4 regions of the Kitasatospora sp. NPDC005856 genome follow, and region 2 is predicted to be linked to each of the others. Evidence: riboswitches for the same ligand, from Rfam matches in the RefSeq annotation. Region 2 holds a riboswitch; each other region holds the start of a gene.
The links. Region 2 has a riboswitch for cobalamin ahead of ABZ449_RS14030 (ribonucleoside-diphosphate reductase subunit alpha). Riboswitches for the same ligand answer to the same signal wherever they lie in the genome.

Region 1 (4,538 bases), on a different contig from region 2:
CAGGTCAGCCCGGGCGAGGCGCAGGTCGGTGGTCTGCGGGAAGGAGCCGATGGTGGTGGTCGGCAGCAACGGGAGTCCGAGGCGGGCACGCTGGGCCTCGGCGCGCTGCGGGTAGGCCTGGGCGCGGCGGGCTTCGGCCTCGGTGACGGCTGCGGCGCGGGCGCGCACGGCCGGGTCGCGGGTGATCGGTGAGGTGGCGCGGGACGCGAGGTCGGCGCGGTTGGCGGCGAGTTCGGCGGTGACGGCGCCGGTACCCTCGCGCAGGCCGCGGGCGAGCAGGGCGGCCTCGGTGGCCTTCTGCTTGGCGAAGGCGAGCCAGCGGGCGATCTGCGGGTCGATGTCGCGTTCGAGAGTGGCGTCGATCGGCACGTGCAGCAGGGAGCAGGACGGCGCGACGTCCACGGTGCCGGCGAGACCGAGCAGGGTCGCCAGGGTGGCCAGCGACCTCTCCAGGTCGTTGATCCAGATGTTGCGCCCGTCGACCACGCCGGCGACCAGCCGCTTGCCGGGCAGCCCGCCGACGGCGGCGAGGTCGTCGAGGTTGGCGGCGGCCGGGCCGGTGAAGTCCAGCGCCAGGCCCTCGATCGGAGCCTTGGCGAGGACGGGCAGGGCGTCGCCGAGGCGGTCGAAGTAGCTCGCGACCAGCAGCTTCGGCCGGTCGGCGAGGGCGCCGAGGGCGCGGTAGGCGCGGGCGGCGGCGTTGAGCTCGGCCGGGGTGCGGTCCGGTACCAGGGCGGGCTCGTCCAGCTGCACCCAGGTGGCGCCGGCGGCCTTGAGGTCGGCGAGCAGCCGTGCGTAGACGGGCAGCAGCCGGTCGAGCAGGGTGACCGGCTGGAAGTCTGCGGCCACACCGGGGGCGGGCTTGGCGAGCAGCAGGTAGGTCACCGGGCCGACCAGCACCGGCCGGGCGTCGTGGCCGAGTGACAGTGCTTCGGTCAGCTCGCCGACGGCCTTGGCGGGGTTCGCGGCGAAGACGGTGTCCGGCCCCAACTCGGGCACGAGGTAGTGGTAGTTGGTGTCGAACCACTTGGTCATCTCCAGTGGCGCGAGGTCCTGGGTGCCGCGCGCCATGGCGAAGTAGCCGTTCAGCGGGTCGGCGTCGACCGCCGCGCGGTGGCGGGCGGGGACGGCGCCGACGGCGAGAGTGGTGTCCAGCATGTGGTCGTAGAGCGAGAAGTCACCGGTCGGCACCTCCTCGATGCCGGAGTCGGCGAGCTGCTGCCAGTTCCCGCGGCGCAGGCCGGCGGCCGTGGCGAGCAGTGCCTCGGCGGTGACCGTGCCCTTCCAGTAGCCCTCGATCGCCTTCTTGAGCTCGCGGCCCCGGCCCTGACGGGGGTAGCCGTACACGGTGGCGAGGGTTGCCGCGGATGCGGACGTCGTGGTCAAGGGACTCTCCTTCGCGAGTCTGTCTCCTCAGGAATCCGGAGACGGCACGAAGGCGGGAAGGGATGACGAAACCGGGCAGCGGCCGCAGTGAAGGTACGGTCCTGGTCCGCCTGGTATGGTCGCCGACCCGCCCTCGAGGTCACCGGATGGCCGCGCGCGTTCGGTCGCGTGCGGGCAGTGGCAGGTCTTCGGACTCGCGGGCACACCCGCCCTCTCGAAGGCGGACACCTACTGGCCGTCGCTTCCCAGACCCGGCCGGGCCCAGTGCGTATGACGGCGGTCGTTCCCACTCACCGCTGCGGGGCAGTCCCGGATTCCCACCGGGTTCCCTCTTACGACGCGCCTGCCTGGCGGACAGGGCGAACCAGCTGCCAGGCCAGCCTAGAGGAAGAACACCGGCTTCCGGCCGAGGAACCGCTCGATCGTCCGGATACTGAGACATCGTTGAAGATCACGCCCGACCGGCTGCCCCGTGGTCAAGGTGGCGTCACGTATCGCAAGGACAGCCGGAGATCATCCCTTGTCTGCCGGGCCGTGCTCTGACCGGGGCCAGGGGTCAGCCTCCGGAGCCCACCGAGTCGGCGAAGGCGACCAGCCGCGCGCTGACGGCCTCGGGCTGGTCGACGTGGGCGGCGTGGCCCGCGCCGTCGAAGACCGTGGAGGTGGCCCCGGGGTTGAGGGCGGCGGTGGCGGCGGCGTGCTCGGCAGGCCAGAACTGGCTCTCGGCGCCCGCGGTGATCAGCACCGGGACCTCGGCGCGGGCGACGACGTCGCGCCAGTCCTGGCGGGAGTGGTCGAGCAGTAGCGGGTGGGTGTCAGGGGTGATCAGGATCTCGGCTCCACGCCCGTCGGCCGCCTTGATCGCGGCGTCGAGATCGGCCGGGTCACGCCAGGGACGGCCGTGGCCGGTGGCGAACCAGTCCGGCGTTGTGAAGAAGGTGCCGAGGTTCTCCTCGGTGAGGCCGTAGAAGCCGTACGGCCAGTCGGCGCTGTTGACCATCCTCGGGGTCTGGTCGACCGTGGCGATCCCGGCGAGGCGTCCGGTGCCGAAGAGGCTGACGTAGGCCCAGATCGTGTTGGCGCCCATGGACTGGCCGACGGCGACGACGTCACGCAGGTCGAGGGCGGTGATCAGGTCGTCCAGGTCCTTGCCGTGCCGGGAGAGCCGCTGCCCCCAGGAGGGCCGGTCGGACTGCCCGTGCCACCGCCGGTCCAGGGAGATCACCCGGCGGCCCGCCTCGCGCAGAGGCGCCCACTGCAGCGCCCAGTCGTCGGCCGGCGCGCCGTAGCCGGGGACGAGCAGCACGGGCCGGCCCTCGCCCTCGTCGTAGTAGTGCAGCTGCACGCCGTCGTTTGTGGTGATCCGGGGCACGGGGTCTCCTTGCAGGAGGAGCGGTCGCTGGACTGGTTCATCGTGCGAGGGTGCGAATCGGTGCCCTTCGCGACGCACGCGGGATTCATCCGATCGGCGGAGTCGCCGGGGCCGCCGCCGGGGGCCGTTTGTCGCCACCGACAATTCGCCGCCCGTACCTACTGGCCCCGAGCACATGGTTCCCGCGCACCCCGGGCGGCACGGTGGGAGTGCGGCTTGGGGGACGGCCCCCAGGCCGCCCATGGTGAGAGGAACGGAGACAGGCGATGGATGTGAACTCCCAGGGGCAGTTCGGGGACTTCCAGAACGAGATCTACTTCGACGGGCTGTCGGGCGTGCTGCCGACGATGCCGATGGCCTTCGCCGAGCTGGAGGCTCGGGCACAGGCCGCACTGCCGCCGTCGGTGCTGTCGTACGTGGCCGGCGGCGCCGGGGACGAGTCCACCCAGCGGGCGAACGTCACCGCGTTCGAGCGGTACGGCCTGGTGCCGCGGATGATGGTCGGCGCCACCGAGCGGGACATGAGCGTCGACCTGTTCGGCCTGCGACTGCCGTCGCCGCTGCTCATGGCGCCGGTCGGGGTGATCGGCCTGTGCGCGCAGGACGGCCACGGCGACCTCGCCACCGCGCGGGCGGCCGCCCGCACCGGCGTGCCGATGGTCGCCTCCACTCTCACCGTCGACCCGATGGAACAGGTCGCCGCCGAGTTCGGCGACACCCCCGGCTTCTTCCAGCTCTACACCCCCACCGACCGGGCGCTCGCCGAGAGCCTGGTGCACCGGGCCGAAGCCGCCGGGTTCAAGGGAATCGTGGTCACCCTGGACACCTGGCTCACCGGTTGGCGCCCGCGTGACCTCACCACCAGCAACTTCCCGCAGCTGCGCGGCCATGCGCTGGCCAACTACACCTCCGACCCGGTCTTCCGGGCCCGCCTCGCCAAGGCCCCCGAGGAGGACCCGCGCGCCGCCGTCCGCGAGTGGATCGGCATCTTCGGCAACCCCCTCACCTGGGACGACCTGCCCTGGCTGCGATCGATCACCGACCTGCCGATCATCCTCAAGGGCATCTGCTCCCCGGAGGACACCCGCCGGGCCAAGGACGGCGGAGTGGACGCGGTCTACTGCTCCAACCACGGCGGCCGGCAGGCCAACGGCGGCCTCCCGGCCCTCGAAGCCCTGCCCGGCGTGGTCGAGGCCGCCGACGGCCTGCCGGTGCTGTTCGACTCCGGCGTCCGCAGCGGCGCCGACGTCGTCAAGGCCCTCGCCCTCGGCGCCACCGCGGTCGGCGTCGGCCGCCCGTACGCCTACGGCCTGGCTGTCGGCGGCACCGACGGCATCGTGCACGTGCTGCGCTCGCTCCTCGCCGAGGCTGACCTGATCATGGCCGTCGACGGCTACCCGACCCTCACCGACCTGCGCGCCGAGGACGCGATCCGCAAGCTCTGACGCATCGCCGACCGAATCGGCCCGGCCCCAACTGGTGGCCGGGCCTTCGGCGTTCGCAGACGAAGCCGCACCACGTCAGGCGATGACGCGCGTGAGCCAGCCCAGCAGGTCGGCGGTGACCTCGTCGCGGTTCGTCTCGTGCAGCACCTCATGCCGGGCGCCCGGGTAGGCGCGGTGGGTGACGTCGATCAGTCCGGCGGCGCGGTAGCGGCGGGCCACCAGGTCGCGTGGGTGCAGGCCGGCGGCCACCGGGTCCTGGTTCCCGCCGAAGATGTAGACGGGCAGGTCAGGCCGTAGTCCGACCGGGGCCACCAGGCGGGGCGCGGCGGCGGCGA
Region 2 (4,538 bases):
TGATCGCGTCCCGGTACCGGTCGTAGAACGACGGGTAGCGCATCGGGCGCAGGGTCAGCTCGAAGCCGGGGTCGAGCAGCATCTTGCGGTCTTCGGGGGTGCTCACTGGCAGGCCTCGCAGGACTCGGGGTTCTCCAGGGAGCAGGCGATGGCGGCTTCCTGCTCCGGGGTGAGGGAGGGGGTGTTCACCGGCACGGGCGCGGGCGCCGCGGCGCGGGCGGTGCCGGACGCGGCCTGGGCGATCCGGGTGGCCGGGCGCGAACGCAGGTAGTAGGTGGTCTTCAGACCGACCTTCCACGCGTAGGCGTACATCGAGCTGAGCTTGCCGATGGTCGGCGCCGCCATGAACAGGTTCAGGGACTGGCTCTGGTCCAGGTACGGCATGCGGGCCGCGGCCAGGTCGATCAGCGCGCGCTGCGGCAGCTCCCAGGCCGTCCGGTACAGCGAACGCACCTCGGCGGGCAGCCAGTTCAGCTCCTGGACCGAACCGTTGGCGTCGCGCAGGGCGTCGCGGGTCTGCTGGTCCCAGACGCCGAGCTCCTTGAGCTCGCGCACCAGGTACGGGTTGACCTGGAGGAACTCGCCGGACAGCGTCTCGCGCTTGAACAGGTTGGACACCTGCGGCTCGATGCACTCGTACACGCCGGCGATGGAGGCGATGGTCGCGGTCGGCGCGATCGCCAGCAGCAGCGAGTTGCGCAGGCCGGTCTCGGCGATCCGGGCGCGCAGCGCCGTCCAGCGGTCGGCCCACTGCGGGGCGGCGCTCGGGAAGTGGTCGATGTGCAGCTCGCCGCGGGCGGCGCGGGTCTCGCCGTACGCCTCGTGGCGGCCCAGCTGCTCGGCCAGGTCGGCGGAGCGCTCGTACGCGGTGAGCATGATGCGCTCGGAGATCAGCGTCGACAGGGCCTTCGCCTCGGCCGAGTCGAAGTCGATCCGCAGCTTGAAGAAGACGTCCTGCAGGCCCATCACGCCCAGGCCGACCGGCCGCCAGCGGGAGTTGGACGTCCCGGCCTCGGTGGTCGGGTAGAAGTTGATGTCCACCACGCGGTCGAGGAAGGTGACGGCGGTGCGCACGGTGGCGTCCAGCCGCTCCCAGTCCATCGCGCCGAGGAGGTCGGCGGCCGAGGCGCCCGGGGCGACGTGGGCGCCCAGGTTGACCGAGCCCAGGTTGCAGACGGCGGTCTCGGAGTCGTCCGTGACCTCCAGGATCTCGGTGCACAGGTTGGAGGAGTGCACCGTGCGGCCCGGCAGCGCGGTCTGGTTGGCGGCGCGGTTGGAGGCGTCCTTGAAGGTCATCCAGCCGTTGCCGGTCTGCGCGAGGGTGCGCATCATGCGGGCGTACAGGGTCTGCGCCGGGATGGTGCGCACGGCCTTGCCGGCCAGCTCGGCCTTGCGGTAGGCCTCGTCGAACTCCTCGCCCCACAGGTCGACCAGCTCGGGCACGTCGGCCGGGGAGAACAGCGACCAGTCCTGGTCGGCGTTGACCCGGCGCATGAACTCGTCCGGGATCCAGTGCGCCAGGTTGAGGTTGTGGGTGCGGCGGGCCTCTTCGCCGGTGTTGTCGCGGAGCTCCAGGAACTCCTCGATGTCGGCGTGCCAGGTCTCCAGGTAGACGCAGGCCGCGCCCTTGCGGCGGCCGCCCTGGTTGACGGCGGCGACCGAGGAGTCGAGGGTGCGCAGGAACGGCACGATGCCGTTGGACTTGCCGTTGGTGCCGCGGATCAGGCTGCCGCGCGAGCGGATGCGCGAGTAGGACAGGCCGATGCCGCCGGCGTGCTTGGACAGGCGGGCGATCTGCGCGTAGCGGTTGTAGATCGAGTCCAGGTTGTCCAGCGGCGAGTCGAGCAGGTAGCAGCTCGACATCTGCGGGTGGCGGGTGCCGGAGTTGAAGAGCGTCGGCGAGGAGGTCAGGTACTCCAGGCGGCTCATCAGGCCGTACAGCTCGGCCACCTCGCGCACCGACTGCTCGCTGTCGCCGACCGCCAGGCCGCACGCGACGCGGAGCAGGAAGTGCTGCGGGGTCTCGATCACCTTGCGGGTGATCGGGTGGCGCAGCAGATAGCGGGACTGCACGGTGCGCAGGCCGAAGTACTCGAAGCGGTCGTCGCCCGCGGTGTCGATCAGCGCGTCCAGGGCGGCGGCGTGCTTGGCGACGAAGGCCGCGGTGGTGTCGCCGATCAGGCCCTCGGCGTGGCCGACGGCGATCGAGGCGGAGAAGGACACCGAGCCCTGGCTGTTCGCCTCGTCGACGATCTCCAGGGCGAGCAGGCGGGCGGCGAGCTTCGAGTACTGGGGGTCCTCGGCGATCATCGACGCGGCGGCGTCCACGGCCAGCCCGCGCAGCTCGGCGAAGTCCGAGCCGGCGTGGCGGCCGCGCAGCGCGGCGGCGGCGACATGGCCGGGGTCGACCTCGGTGAGGTCGGTGCTGCGATCGGTGAGCAGCCGCAGCAGGGCACCGCCGGGGTCGGAGACCGTCGGGTCGGTGAAGGCGGTACCGGTGCCCTGGGCGGGCAGGGTGGCTGAGGCGGCGATGGTCAAGGCGCTCTCTCCTGGCGGCGATCGGCGGCGGTGATCGGGGGCCACCGGGCCGATCGGGGCAGGGGAGCACGGCACGAACGCAGACGGCGTCGCGCGACGGTGACTCCCCGGCCCGCCCGCGAGGCCCGGAGGGGTACTGCTCGTGCCGGCGCGGCCTCTGCGGGAGGGCCGTGGCGCACGCTGTTCGGCAGGTCATCGGACTCGCGGTACGGCTGCTGGAGCCGCCCGCACACCGCTGCGGGGCAGTCCCGGATTCGCACCGGGTTCCCCTGCATCGACAGCAGAAGCGAGCATACATGTTGTGCCGCCTCACTGCGGCGGCACCATATGTTGTGCCTGTCGTGTCGCGGATGTGCGTGGGCCGGGCGGCGGGTCAGTGCTTGAGATAGACCTTGTACGTACTCGAATCGCCGGTCGGCGAGGTGAACTGGGCGACCAGCCGGTAGTGCCCGGCGGTGGTCAGGGCCTCGCTCAGGGCCCGGTCGGTGGCCCTCGGCGCGGTGCTGTCGAGGACGACCATCGTGAACCAGCCGTCCCGGATCGCGGCCACGCTGCCGTCGTCGCCGTGGTGCTGGACGCCGGCCCCGTCGCGGTACTCCGTGCCGGTGTGCGCGGAGACCCACTGCTCGGGCTTGGAGACGCTGCCGAGGTAGTACTCGGCGAGTCCGTCGACCTCGGTGAGATAGCGGCCCTGGGGCTGCGTGTGGGCCCGCAGGACGGCCAGCAGGCGGCCGGAGTCGGGCCCGTTCTGGTAGCGCAGTGCGGACTGCTCCAGGCCGAGGGCGAGCAGGGCGACCCAGACCAGGATGCCGAGCTGGGGATGGCGGAAGTGGGCGCCCACCAGCCGGGTCAGGCCGACCCCGGCGAGCGGGGCGGCGAGCAGCATGCCGTAGCCGAGGTGGCGGAACAGCGCGCCGGAGGTGCCCGTCCACAGGTGGGCGGCGGGGATCAGCAGGGAGGTGACGGTCAGGGTGGCCCCGAGCAGGGCGCGCAGGCCCCGGGTGGTGGGGACGGCGTCCTTCTCCGGCGCGTCGTGCTCGTTCATCTGTTCGCGGCGCGCGTAGGCGATGGTGCCGGCCACTGCGAGGGCGGTGAAGAGGCCGGCCCACCGGAGCGTGGCGAGCAGGATCGAGCCGGCCGAGCCGGGGGCGTTGCCGTGGGAGGGCGACCATCCGGCGACCTTGCCGAGGATGCCGTACGGGAGCAACAGGACGAAGGTGCCGAGGGCCGCCAGCAGCGCGCGCAGGGCGGCCGGCCCGGCCCGGTGGTACGGCCGGGCGCAGGCGAAGGCGAGGGCCACCAGGGCGGGGACGGCGAAGGCCGCGGAGTAGGCCACGGCGCAGGCCAGCGCCGTGGGCGGGGCAGCGAGCAGGGCCAGGGCCGGATGCCGTCTCGCGGTGAACACCGTGGTCCAGGCCGCGAGGGCGACCAGCAGGACGGCGAGGGACTCGGGCGCGGCGTAGAAGCCGACCACGACGGTGGACTGGAGGACGGCGTACACGGCGATGGCGCAGATGGCGACCCGCTCGTTGAACAGCCGCCGGGTCAGCGAGTACAGCAGCACGGTGGTGAGCAGCGCGAAGCCGAGGCTGAGCAGCCGGGCGCCCCAGATGCCGTTGGCGTCGGCGGCGGCGCCGGCCAGTGGCGGGTAGAGCCAGGGTGAGCCGTGCACCCGGTCGACCAGGTCGGTGGTGACGGGGGTGCCGTGCAGGAGGTGGGCCAGCTGCTGGCGCCCGGCGACCATGGCGGCGGCCTCGTCGGGGTGCGCGGCGGCCAGCAGGCGCAGCGAGAGCGCGGCCTGGACGGTCAGGACGGCGCCCAGCAGGCCGAGGGCGATCCGGCGGCGGCGGGGGCTGGCGCCCGGGTCCCAGCCGATCGCGGGGACCTGCGGGATGGTGTACGGGGCCAGCTCGACGCCGCCGGGGTTGTCGACGGGCACGGGCGTACGGCGCGTACGGGGTTCCGGGCCGTCCGGCGGGGGGACGTCCGACACCGGGTCG
Region 3 (4,538 bases), on a different contig from region 2:
GCCGTTCTTGAGATCGTTCGTGGAAGCCACGGGCGCACTAACTCCTGTATAGCTGTCAAGGAACCAAGGGATTGCGTCCTGCCGTCCACGGCCCCGGGGGCCGCGGTCACAGGGCGAGGAGCTCCTTGGTGGTGATGGTGAGCAGCTCGGGCCCGCCCTCTTCGAGGGGGCGCACGACGAGCGTGTCCTCGATCCGGACCCCGCCCTTGCCCGGGAGGTGGACCCCCGGACCGACGGTGACCGGTACGCGGCTGTCCAGTTTACCCATGTCCGACGGACCGAGGCGCGGGGCCTCCCGGATCTCCAGCCCGATGCCGTGGCCCACCGGGTGCGGGGAGGCCTCGGTGTGGCCCGCCGCCTCCAGAACCTGCCGGGCAGCCCGGTCGGGCACGCACTGCTCCACGCCGGGTCCGAGCGCCTCCCGCCCGGCCCGCTGAGCCCGGAAGACCAGCCGGTGCAGCTCCACCTGCCAGGGCGCGGGAGCCGCCCCGATCACGAAGGTGCGGGCGGTGGAGACGCCGTAGCCGCGGTACTGGGCGCCCATCACCACGGTCAGGAAGTCGCCCTCCTCCACCCGGCGGTCGGTCGGCTGGTGGGCGGGCTGGCCGGAGTGGCCGCCGGTGCCGACGGAGACCGGGAAGGCCGCCCGGTCGGCGCCGTGGTCGATCATCCGGCGCTCCAGCTCCATCGCCAGGTGTCGCTCGGTGCGGCCCACCAGGATCGACTCCAGCAACTCGCCCAGCGCCTGGTCGGCGATCTCGGCCGCGATCCGCAGGTCGGCGATCTCGCGCTCGTCCTTGATCACCCGCAGCCGCTCGACCGTCTGTCCGAGGTCCACCAGCCGGGCCCCCTCGGCCAGGCCCCCCACCGCCCGGTGCCGGCTGACGGTCAGGTCGTGCTCCTCCACCGCCAGGCCCGCCACCCCGGACCGCGCGGCGGCGGCCGCGGCGGCCAGCGCGGTGTCCGACCCGGACGCCACCGGCAGCCGGGTGACGTCCGGGGCGATCAGGTGCTCCCCCGAATCGTCCGGCGGCAGGTCGTCCGGAAGCGCGAGCAGCGCCCGCTCCCTGGTCAGCAGCAGGCTCGCCCCGCAGGGCGCGCAGCCCGTCAGGTACCGCACGTTCGCCGCACGGGTGATCAGCGCCGCATCGGCCCCGGCCGCACTGCAGTGCTCCCTCACCCGCTCCCGCCGCCCCGCGTACGCATCCGCCATGCGTCGAGCCTACGAACCCCCGGCCCGAAGCGCCCGCCGAGCACCCCCGACAGAACCCCCAATACCCCTTGCGCGCCCCCCTGCGCGACCGCGCCGCCCCCTCGCGCCGTCATCCGGGAATGGACCGGACCGGGCCCGCGTTGGGGCGAATGGCGAGAAGACGAAAACGACATCCATTTCGGTGTACGGTTTCGATCCGACGCCCGAGGTCCGACACCCCAGCCCCAGGAGGACGCCCGATGGCCCGCAGCGAACTGCGCCCGGTGACCAAGCTCCGCTCCACCGCCGGCACCGGCTTCACGTACGTGACCCGCAAGAACCGCCGCAACGACCCGGACCGGCTGGTCCTGCGCAAGTACGACCCGGCCGCCGGCCGGCACGTCGACTTCCGCGAGGAGCGCTGAACCCCGACCCGCGAGGAGCGCCGAACCCCGACCCGAGAGGAGTCCCCCATGAAGTCCGGAATCCACCCCGCCTACCGTCCGGTCGTCTTCCGCGACAAGGTCGGCGGCCTCGCCTTCCTCACCCGCTCCACCGTGACCGGTGACCGCACGGTCGAGTGGGAGGACGGCGACACCTATCCGGTGATCGACGTCGAGATCTCCTCGGCGAGCCACCCCTTCTACACCGGCCAGTCCCGGGTGCTGGACACCGCCGGGCGGGTCGAGCAGTTCCGCCGCCGCTACGGCGACCGGCACTGACCGCGAACGCGCCGAACGGCGCCGCCCCGGATTTTCGGGGGCGGCGCCGTTCGGCGCGTTCCGCGTGCTCAGGCCTCCTGGTCCGGTGTCCAGCGCTGCTCGACCCGGGCGAGCTTCCAGTAGCCGATCGCCACCGCCCAGACCACCACGAACAGCCCGGCGATGGCGTAGCCGACGTTGTCCAGCGATATGTCGGCGATGAACCCGGTGACCGGGTCGGTCAGATCGAGCTTCTCGTGCAGCACCCCGACCAGCTCGATGGTGCCGATAATGAAGGCCACCGCGATCGACAGGCCGGTGATGGTCAGGTTGTAGTACACCTTGCGCACCGGGTTGGCGAAGGCCCACTGGTACGCGAAGTTCATGAACGTCCCGTCCAGGGTGTCGAACAGGCTCATCCCGGCCGCGAACAGCAGCGGCAGGCAGGCGATCGCGTACCAGGGCAGCCCGGAGGCCGCGCCCGAACCGGCCATCACCATCAGGGTGACCTCGGTCGCGGTGTCGAAGCCCAGGCCCAGCACCATGCCCACCGGGAACATCTGCCCCGGCCGGGTGATCGAACGGGTCGCCCGGTTCAGCACCCGGGCCATGAAGCCGCGCGAGTCGAGGTGCGACTCCAGCTCCTTCTCGTCGAACTGCCCGGCCCGCATCGAACGGAACACCTTGAGGATGCCCAGCAGCGCCGCCAGGTTGAGCGCGCCGATCAGGTAGAGGAACACGCCGGAGGTGGTCGTCCCGACCATGCCGAGCCACTTGTGGGTGGTCGACTCGTCGTCCATCAGCGTGTCCGCCAGCTGCGCGCCGCCCGCCACCAGGGCGGCCATCAGCACCACCATCGAGGAGTGCCCGAGGGCGAACCAGAAGCCCACCGAGACGGGCCGCTTGCCGTCCGCCATCAGCTTGCGGGTGGTGTTGTCGATCACCGCGATGTGGTCGGCGTCGAAGGCGTGGCGCATGCCGAGGGTGTACGCGGTGATACCCAGGCCCACCCCGAAGACCTGGGTACCGACCGCGTACTTCTCGGGTGCGACCAGGAAGATCAGCGTGCCGAAGGCCACCACGTGCATGGCCACGATCACCGCCATCAGCCCGGCCGTACGGATGGTGTCCTCGCGCCGCCACTTGAAGCTGGGCAGCACGGAGGGGGCCGGCTTCGCCCCGGCGGCAACGGTTTCGGGCAGGGTCATCTGCGGATCACGCTCCAGCACCTCGTGGAAAACCTCGTGAGATGCCGTGGCCGGTCTCCTGGCTTACGGGACGCCCGTACCCGCCTTCCCAGGCGCACGAGGCGCCCAGTGGCTCGCTGGGTACGGCCGACGCTCCTCCGCGGACGAAGGAACGACCCGATCACAGTGGCGAGGGCCGCTCCGGGCTGGGACCCCTGAGGGTCCGTCACCGGTCTTCCCGAGCACCACGGCGGGGAACACCGTAGGGGCCGCGCCTCACGCGTGCAAGGCTGCGCACCTGCGCAGGTGTCCAGGATCACAGGCCACCGCCTGCGAGAATGCCCCCATGCATCTCGTACCGGCCGACCGCGCGGACCACCGCACCATCGACGGACACCGGGTCTGCGAGGCCATCGCCGCGATCGGCGACCCGGCCCACGTCCGGTCCTGGGCCGAGCGGTTCTCCCTGCTCGCCGACCCAGGTCGGCTCGCCCTGCTGCTCGCCCTCCACCGGGCCGGCCCGCTCGCCGTCACCGACCTCGCGGTCGCCACCGGCATGCGCGACCCCGCCGTCTCCCAGGCCCTGCGGCTGCTCCGCACGGCCGGCGTGGTCACCGGCGACCGGGACGGACGAGTGGTGCGCTACCGGCTCGTGGACGAGGCCATGCGCCCCCTCCTCGACGAGTGCGCCGCCGCCGAACACCACGAGCCCACCGCGGCCACCGGCTGACCCGCGGGCCCCATCCACGGCCACCGGCCGACCCGCCGGCCCGCCGATCCCCTGACCGGCACTCGGAACCGCGCCGCGGCCGGAGCGGGTGAGTACGATCATGGTGTGCCGTCCCACCCCCACGCCTGGCCCGCCGACCGGTGGAACACCCGACCGGTCAGGGCCCGCGTGCTGGCGGTCGCCCGCACCCTCACCTCGGCCACCCGGGTCCTGGACGTCCTCACCCTGCTGCACCCGGACGGCGTCGAGCGCTACTTCACCGTCAACCCCGGCTCCGCCTTCGCCGACCGCGCCCTGGACGCGTACCTGCACGGCCTGCCCGGCTTCACCGTGCTGGACTGGGAGGACGCCGTCCGCCGCCGCTTCGACCTGGCCGTCGCCTGCGCCGTCCACTCCTCCATGCACCGGCTGGACGCCCGCCTCGTCGTCCTCCCGCACGGCGCCGGCTACAACCGCCTGGTGACCGAGTCCACCGGCGACACGGTCAGCTCGGCCGGCCTGTCCCGCAACGAACTCACCCACCGCGGAAGGGTGTTCGTGGACGTCCTCGGGCTCTCCCACCCCGAGCAGCTGGACCGGCTGCAGACCTCCTGCCCCGAGGCGCTGGACGTCGCCCGGGTGGTCGGCGACCCGTGCTTCGACCGGATGCTCGCCAGCCGGCGCTCCCGGGACGCCTACCGCACCGCACTCGGTGCCGTCGACGGCCGACGGCTCGTCGTCGTCAGCTC
Region 4 (4,538 bases), on a different contig from region 2:
CGCCGCGCTTGTCGACCTCGGCCAGCTCGCCGGCCCAGCGGGCGACGCGGACGGCGTCCACCAGCATCCGGCGGGCCAGCGGCGCCAGCTCGGCGGGTGCCGGGAAGCCCTCCGGCACGGGAACCCTGCCCCGCCCGGGAGCCGGAGCGGGCCCTCGCCGCCGGGGTACTCCGTTACGGGGGACACCCGCCCCGCCCGGCCTGCCGCCGGCGGGCCGTTGGGCCGTTCCGGGGAGACGGGTCACCGTCGCACCGGTACCGATCGTCGGCGGGAGCGGGGCATCACGGTCGCGCGGGTTCCGAGACGTCACGTCGAGCAGTCTTCCCCTTGTACCGGCCTTCTGTCACATCCGGTTGTCCGTACGACCGGGCGACCGCCGGTGGCACCTCCGCAAGATCGGGCAACAGCGGCAAACCGCCTGGCCGGAAACGAGTGACCTGCCCATGCCACTCGTGCCGTCCCGGTCACCGGAATTGCCCGGGCGGTCACTGCGCGTACGGGTGGGGGGTCAGGGGCCGGGTCAATAATTGCCCCTGACATCAGGGTGGATTTCGCGCGGCTCGCATGGTGGTTCGTCCTCCGCCGACTTCCGGCGGAGCTGTCCAGAACGAATCCGGACGGGCGGCGCGCGGGGTGGGGGGATCGTGCTGCGCGAGAAGTCGGACTGGCCGACTTCTCGCGCGCCGTGGGCGGAATGGGGGAAACGTTCATTCGTGGACGGGGGGAAGCGCACCGGAAAAGGTCGTCGGGCGCCGCCGGAAACGCCCGCACGAGGAGGGGGGCGAGGGCCCGGCTCGTGGGTTCCGCGGGACTCCGGGACCTTCCCCGTCCCGGGGCCCGGCCACGAGCCGCGGGAGTCGCCCTACAGCAGCGGCGTGAGCCAGCGGCGGAGGAGTTCGGTGTAGCGGTCGGGAGCGGTGTTCCAGAGGGTGGCGTGGTCGGCCCCGGGGAAGGGCTGGAGGCTGACCACGTCGCGACGGGCGGCGGCCAGCTTCTCGGCGGTGCCGAAGGGCGCGATCCGGTCCTCGGGGCTGTGCAGGAGGAGGGTGGGCACCCGCAGGTCGGTGCCCTCGGCGATGCGGCCGAAGTCGGCGAGGTCGACGCCGGTGCGGCCCTCCGCGGCCAGGGCCCCGAGCTCGGCGGCGACGCCCTGGAAGCCGGCCCGGGCGGCGTCCCGGCGGGCGGAGGCCGGGAGGTCGAGCACCGGCGAGTCGAGGATCAGGCCGCTGATGGCGTGCGGCCAGGCGGAGCGGGCCGCGGTCTGGAGGACCATGGTGGCGCCGAGGGACCAGCCGTAGAGGATCACCCGGCCCGCGCCGCTGTCGAGCGCCAGCCGTACCGCCGACTCGATGTCGCGCCACTCGGTCTCGCCGAAGTGGCTGAGCCCGTCCGGGGAGGCGGGGGCGCCGCGGTCGCCTCGGTAGGTGACGGCGAGGGCGGGCAGGCCGAGCCGGTCGAGGACGGGGAGCACCGGGAGGGTCTGCTGGCGGTCCGCCTCGGGGCCGTGCACCAGGATCACCCAGGTGCCGCGCTTGCCGTCGAGCCGCCAGGCGGGCAGGGCGCCGAGCTCTCCGTCGGCGGCGGTGTCGGCGAAGGCGAGGCCGAGCGCCTCGGTGGGGTCGCCGAGGTGGACGCGGGGGGTGAAGCGGACCTCGGTGCCCGGGGCGAGGGTGCCCCGGTCGGCGCGGACCAGCCGGCGGGTGACACCCGACTCGTCGCCGTGCAGGACCTCCTCGACCACCGCGTGCCCGCCGTCCGCCCACTCGACCGCCCAGCGGCCGGGGCGCAGGCTCTCGGGGGCGCGGGTGAAGGTGATCCGGCCGGGGGCGAGCTCGCGGACCAGGACCGGCCCCGACTCCTGGACGGTGGCCTCCGGACGGACCATCCGCTCGGAGGCCCGACGGCCGATCACCAGCACGGCGGCCCCGACCGCGGCGGCCGCCACGACGGCGGCGGTTCCCCAACGCATTTCGCTCCCCGCTCTGTTGCTGACGGACCGGACGGTGTTCGAGCACCAGTCCACCGGCGCCCCGCCCGCCCGGCCACCCGGCTGGGCCGTCCGGGTCACCCGGGCGGCGGCCCGACGGCGCTGAGGAGGTGCCAGAAGCGGGCGGCGAGGGTGCCGGTGGCGGGGGCGGCGCAGGGGGCGACGTGGGGCGGTGCGGCCGGCCCGGAGTGGTGCCGTGCCGGGCGTCCCACGGGGTGTCAGCGGCGTCCGCGTGTGACCAACCCCTCCGTGACCTCGGTTGACTCCCGGTTCGGGCGCGTGATGGGATCCTGGGGCCAAACGGAGGCATGGAGAGGAAGCCGGTGGAATTCCGGCGCGGTCCCGCCACTGTCACCGGGGAGCACGTTCGGAACATCGCCACGGCGGGCCGTCGACGGCCGCTGGAAGGCTCCGGGGGTGCGTCCGACCCGGAAGCCAGGAGACTCTCGCCCCCGTCACGTCGATCCAGGGCGCGGACCCTGAGTGAGGACACGCACGCGATGCAGGCTGCCCCGCCCTGCCGGACTCCGAGCCGCCCTCCGTCGTGCGCCCGATGACCGCGTCCGCACCCCCGTCCTCCTCCCCGCGCCGGCCTGCCCGCGCTCCGCGCCCGCTGGTCCGCGCCGCTGCGTTCGCGCTCGGCGCCGCCGCGGGCTACGCCGCCGACGCCCGTTTCGCCGACCCGCGCCGCGGCCACCCGGTGGCCGCCTTCGGCAGCGCCGCCACCCGGCTGGAGCGCCGGCTGTGGCGCGACGACCGCGGCGCGGGAGCCGGGTACACGGCGCTGTGCGTGGGCACGGTCGCGGCGGGCGCGCTCGCCCTGGACCGTACGGTGGGCCGGCGCCCGCTGGGCCGGGCGGCGCTGGCGGCGGCCGCGACCTGGACGGTGCTCGGCGGCACCTCGCTGACCCGGGAGGCGCGCACCATCGGCCGCTCGCTGGCCGCGGGCGACCTCGCGGCCGCCCGGGAGCGGCTGCCGCACCTGTGCGGGCGGGACCCGAGCGCGCTGGACGGGCAGCAGATCGCCCGGGCGGTGGTCGAGTCGGTGGCCGAGAACACCGCCGACGCCGTGGTGAACGCGCTGACCTGGGGCACCCTGGCCGGCACCCCCGGCCTGCTGGCCTTCCGCGCCGTCAACACCCTGGACGCCATGGTGGGCCACCGCTCGCCGCGCTACGCCCGGTTCGGCTGGGCCTCGGCCCGGCTGGACGACCTGGCGGGCTGGCCGGGCGCCCGGCTGACGGCGCTGCTGACGGTGGCCGCCGCGCCCGAGCCCCGGACCGCCTGGCGGGTCTGGCGGCGCGACGGTTCCGCGCACCCGAGCCCGAACGCGGGCCAGGCCGAGTCGGCGTTCGCCGGAGCGGTGGGCGTCCGGCTGGGCGGGACGCTGCGGTACGGCGAGCGCGTGGAGCACCGGCCCGTACTGGGTGCGGAGCTGCGGCCGGTGACGGTCGACGACATCGAGCGTGCCTGCGCGCTCTCCCGGCGGGTGGGCGCACTGGCGCTGGGTACGACGGTCGCGGGGCACGTCCTGCTGCGGACACTGCTGAAGAAGAGGGGACGGGCATGAGCAACGCGCTGCTGGTCGCGGGGACGACCTCGGACGCGGGCAAGAGCGTGGTGACGGCCGGGATCTGCCGTTGGCTCGTCCGCCAGGGCGTACGGGTCGCGCCGTTCAAGGCGCAGAACATGTCGCTCAACTCCTTCGTCACCGCCGACGGCGCCGAGATCGGCCGCGCCCAGGCGATGCAGGCGCAGGCCGCCCGGGTGGAGCCGGAGGCGGCGATGAACCCGGTGCTGCTCAAGCCGGGCGCGGACGGCCGCAGCCAGGTCGTGCTGCTCGGCAAGCCGGTGGCCGAGGTGGGCGCGCTGGACTACCGGGAGCGCAAGCCCGTCCTGCTGGAGCGCGCCCTGGAGTGCCTGGCCGACCTGCGCCGCCGCTACGACGTGGTGGTCTGCGAGGGCGCGGGCTCGCCCGCCGAGATCAACCTGCGCGACCGCGACATCGCCAACATGGGCCTGGCCACGGCCGCCGCCCTGCCGGTGGTGGTGGTCGGGGACATCGACCGCGGCGGGGTCTTCGCGGCGATGTACGGGACACTGGCGCTGCTGTCGGCGGAGGACCAGCGGCACGTGGCCGGCTGGTTCGTCAACAAGTTCCGCGGCGACGCGCGGCTGCTCGCGCCCGGGCTGGAGATGCTGCACGAGCTGACCGGCCGTCCGGTGCTGGGCACGCTGCCGATGCTGCCCGGGCTCTGGCTGGACGCCGAGGACTCGCTGGACCTGTCGACGGTGGTGGACCGGGCGGACGGGCCCGGACCGCTCGGCGCGGACGTGCTGCGGGTGGCCGTGGTGCGCTTCCCGCGGCTGTCCAACTTCACCGACATGGACGCGCTCGCGCAGGAGCCGGGCGTGCTGGTCCGCTGGGCGACCCGGCCGGAGGAGCTGGCCGACGCCGACCTGGTGGTGCTGCCCGGCACCCGGGCCACCGTCGCGGACCTCGCCTGGCTGCGCGAGCGCGGCCTGGAGCCGGTGCTGAAGGCGCGGGCGG

Region 1: linked by a shared signal. The riboswitch ahead of metE (5-methyltetrahydropteroyltriglutamate--homocysteine S-methyltransferase) and the one ahead of ABZ449_RS14030 (ribonucleoside-diphosphate reductase subunit alpha) in region 2 are both predicted to bind cobalamin.
Region 3: linked by a shared signal. The riboswitch ahead of ABZ449_RS15035 (HoxN/HupN/NixA family nickel/cobalt transporter) and the one ahead of ABZ449_RS14030 (ribonucleoside-diphosphate reductase subunit alpha) in region 2 are both predicted to bind cobalamin.
Region 4: linked by a shared signal. The riboswitch ahead of ABZ449_RS24660 (cobalamin biosynthesis protein) and the one ahead of ABZ449_RS14030 (ribonucleoside-diphosphate reductase subunit alpha) in region 2 are both predicted to bind cobalamin.

The regions. Positions count from the first base shown of each region.
Region 1 is NZ_JBEXWT010000015.1:85,081-89,618, reverse strand. It holds gene metE (5-methyltetrahydropteroyltriglutamate--homocysteine S-methyltransferase) at 1-1,386, opposite strand, end outside; cobalamin riboswitch at 1,565-1,753, opposite strand; gene ABZ449_RS12435 (alpha/beta hydrolase) at 1,943-2,758, opposite strand; gene ABZ449_RS12430 (alpha-hydroxy-acid oxidizing protein) at 3,025-4,203, shown strand; gene ABZ449_RS12425 (alpha/beta hydrolase) at 4,279-4,538, opposite strand, start outside.
Region 2 is NZ_JBEXWT010000018.1:70,826-75,363, forward strand. It holds gene ABZ449_RS14025 (ribonucleotide-diphosphate reductase subunit beta) at 1-82, opposite strand, end outside; gene ABZ449_RS14030 (ribonucleoside-diphosphate reductase subunit alpha) at 103-2,514, opposite strand; cobalamin riboswitch at 2,707-2,839, opposite strand; gene ABZ449_RS14035 (glycosyltransferase family 39 protein) at 2,912-4,538, opposite strand, start outside.
Region 3 is NZ_JBEXWT010000020.1:67,151-71,688, reverse strand. It holds gene efp (elongation factor P) at 1-30, opposite strand, end outside; gene ABZ449_RS15050 (aminopeptidase P family protein) at 107-1,213, opposite strand; gene rpmG (50S ribosomal protein L33) at 1,453-1,617, shown strand; gene ABZ449_RS15040 (type B 50S ribosomal protein L31) at 1,666-1,914, shown strand; gene ABZ449_RS15035 (HoxN/HupN/NixA family nickel/cobalt transporter) at 1,983-3,101, opposite strand; cobalamin riboswitch at 3,132-3,345, opposite strand; gene ABZ449_RS15030 (metalloregulator ArsR/SmtB family transcription factor) at 3,427-3,810, shown strand; gene ABZ449_RS15025 (hypothetical protein) at 3,916-4,538, shown strand, end outside.
Region 4 is NZ_JBEXWT010000043.1:42,837-47,374, forward strand. It holds gene ABZ449_RS24650 (hypothetical protein) at 1-118, opposite strand, end outside; gene ABZ449_RS24655 (alpha/beta hydrolase) at 863-1,969, opposite strand; cobalamin riboswitch at 2,300-2,433, shown strand; gene ABZ449_RS24660 (cobalamin biosynthesis protein) at 2,541-3,557, shown strand; gene ABZ449_RS24665 (cobyric acid synthase) at 3,554-4,538, shown strand, end outside.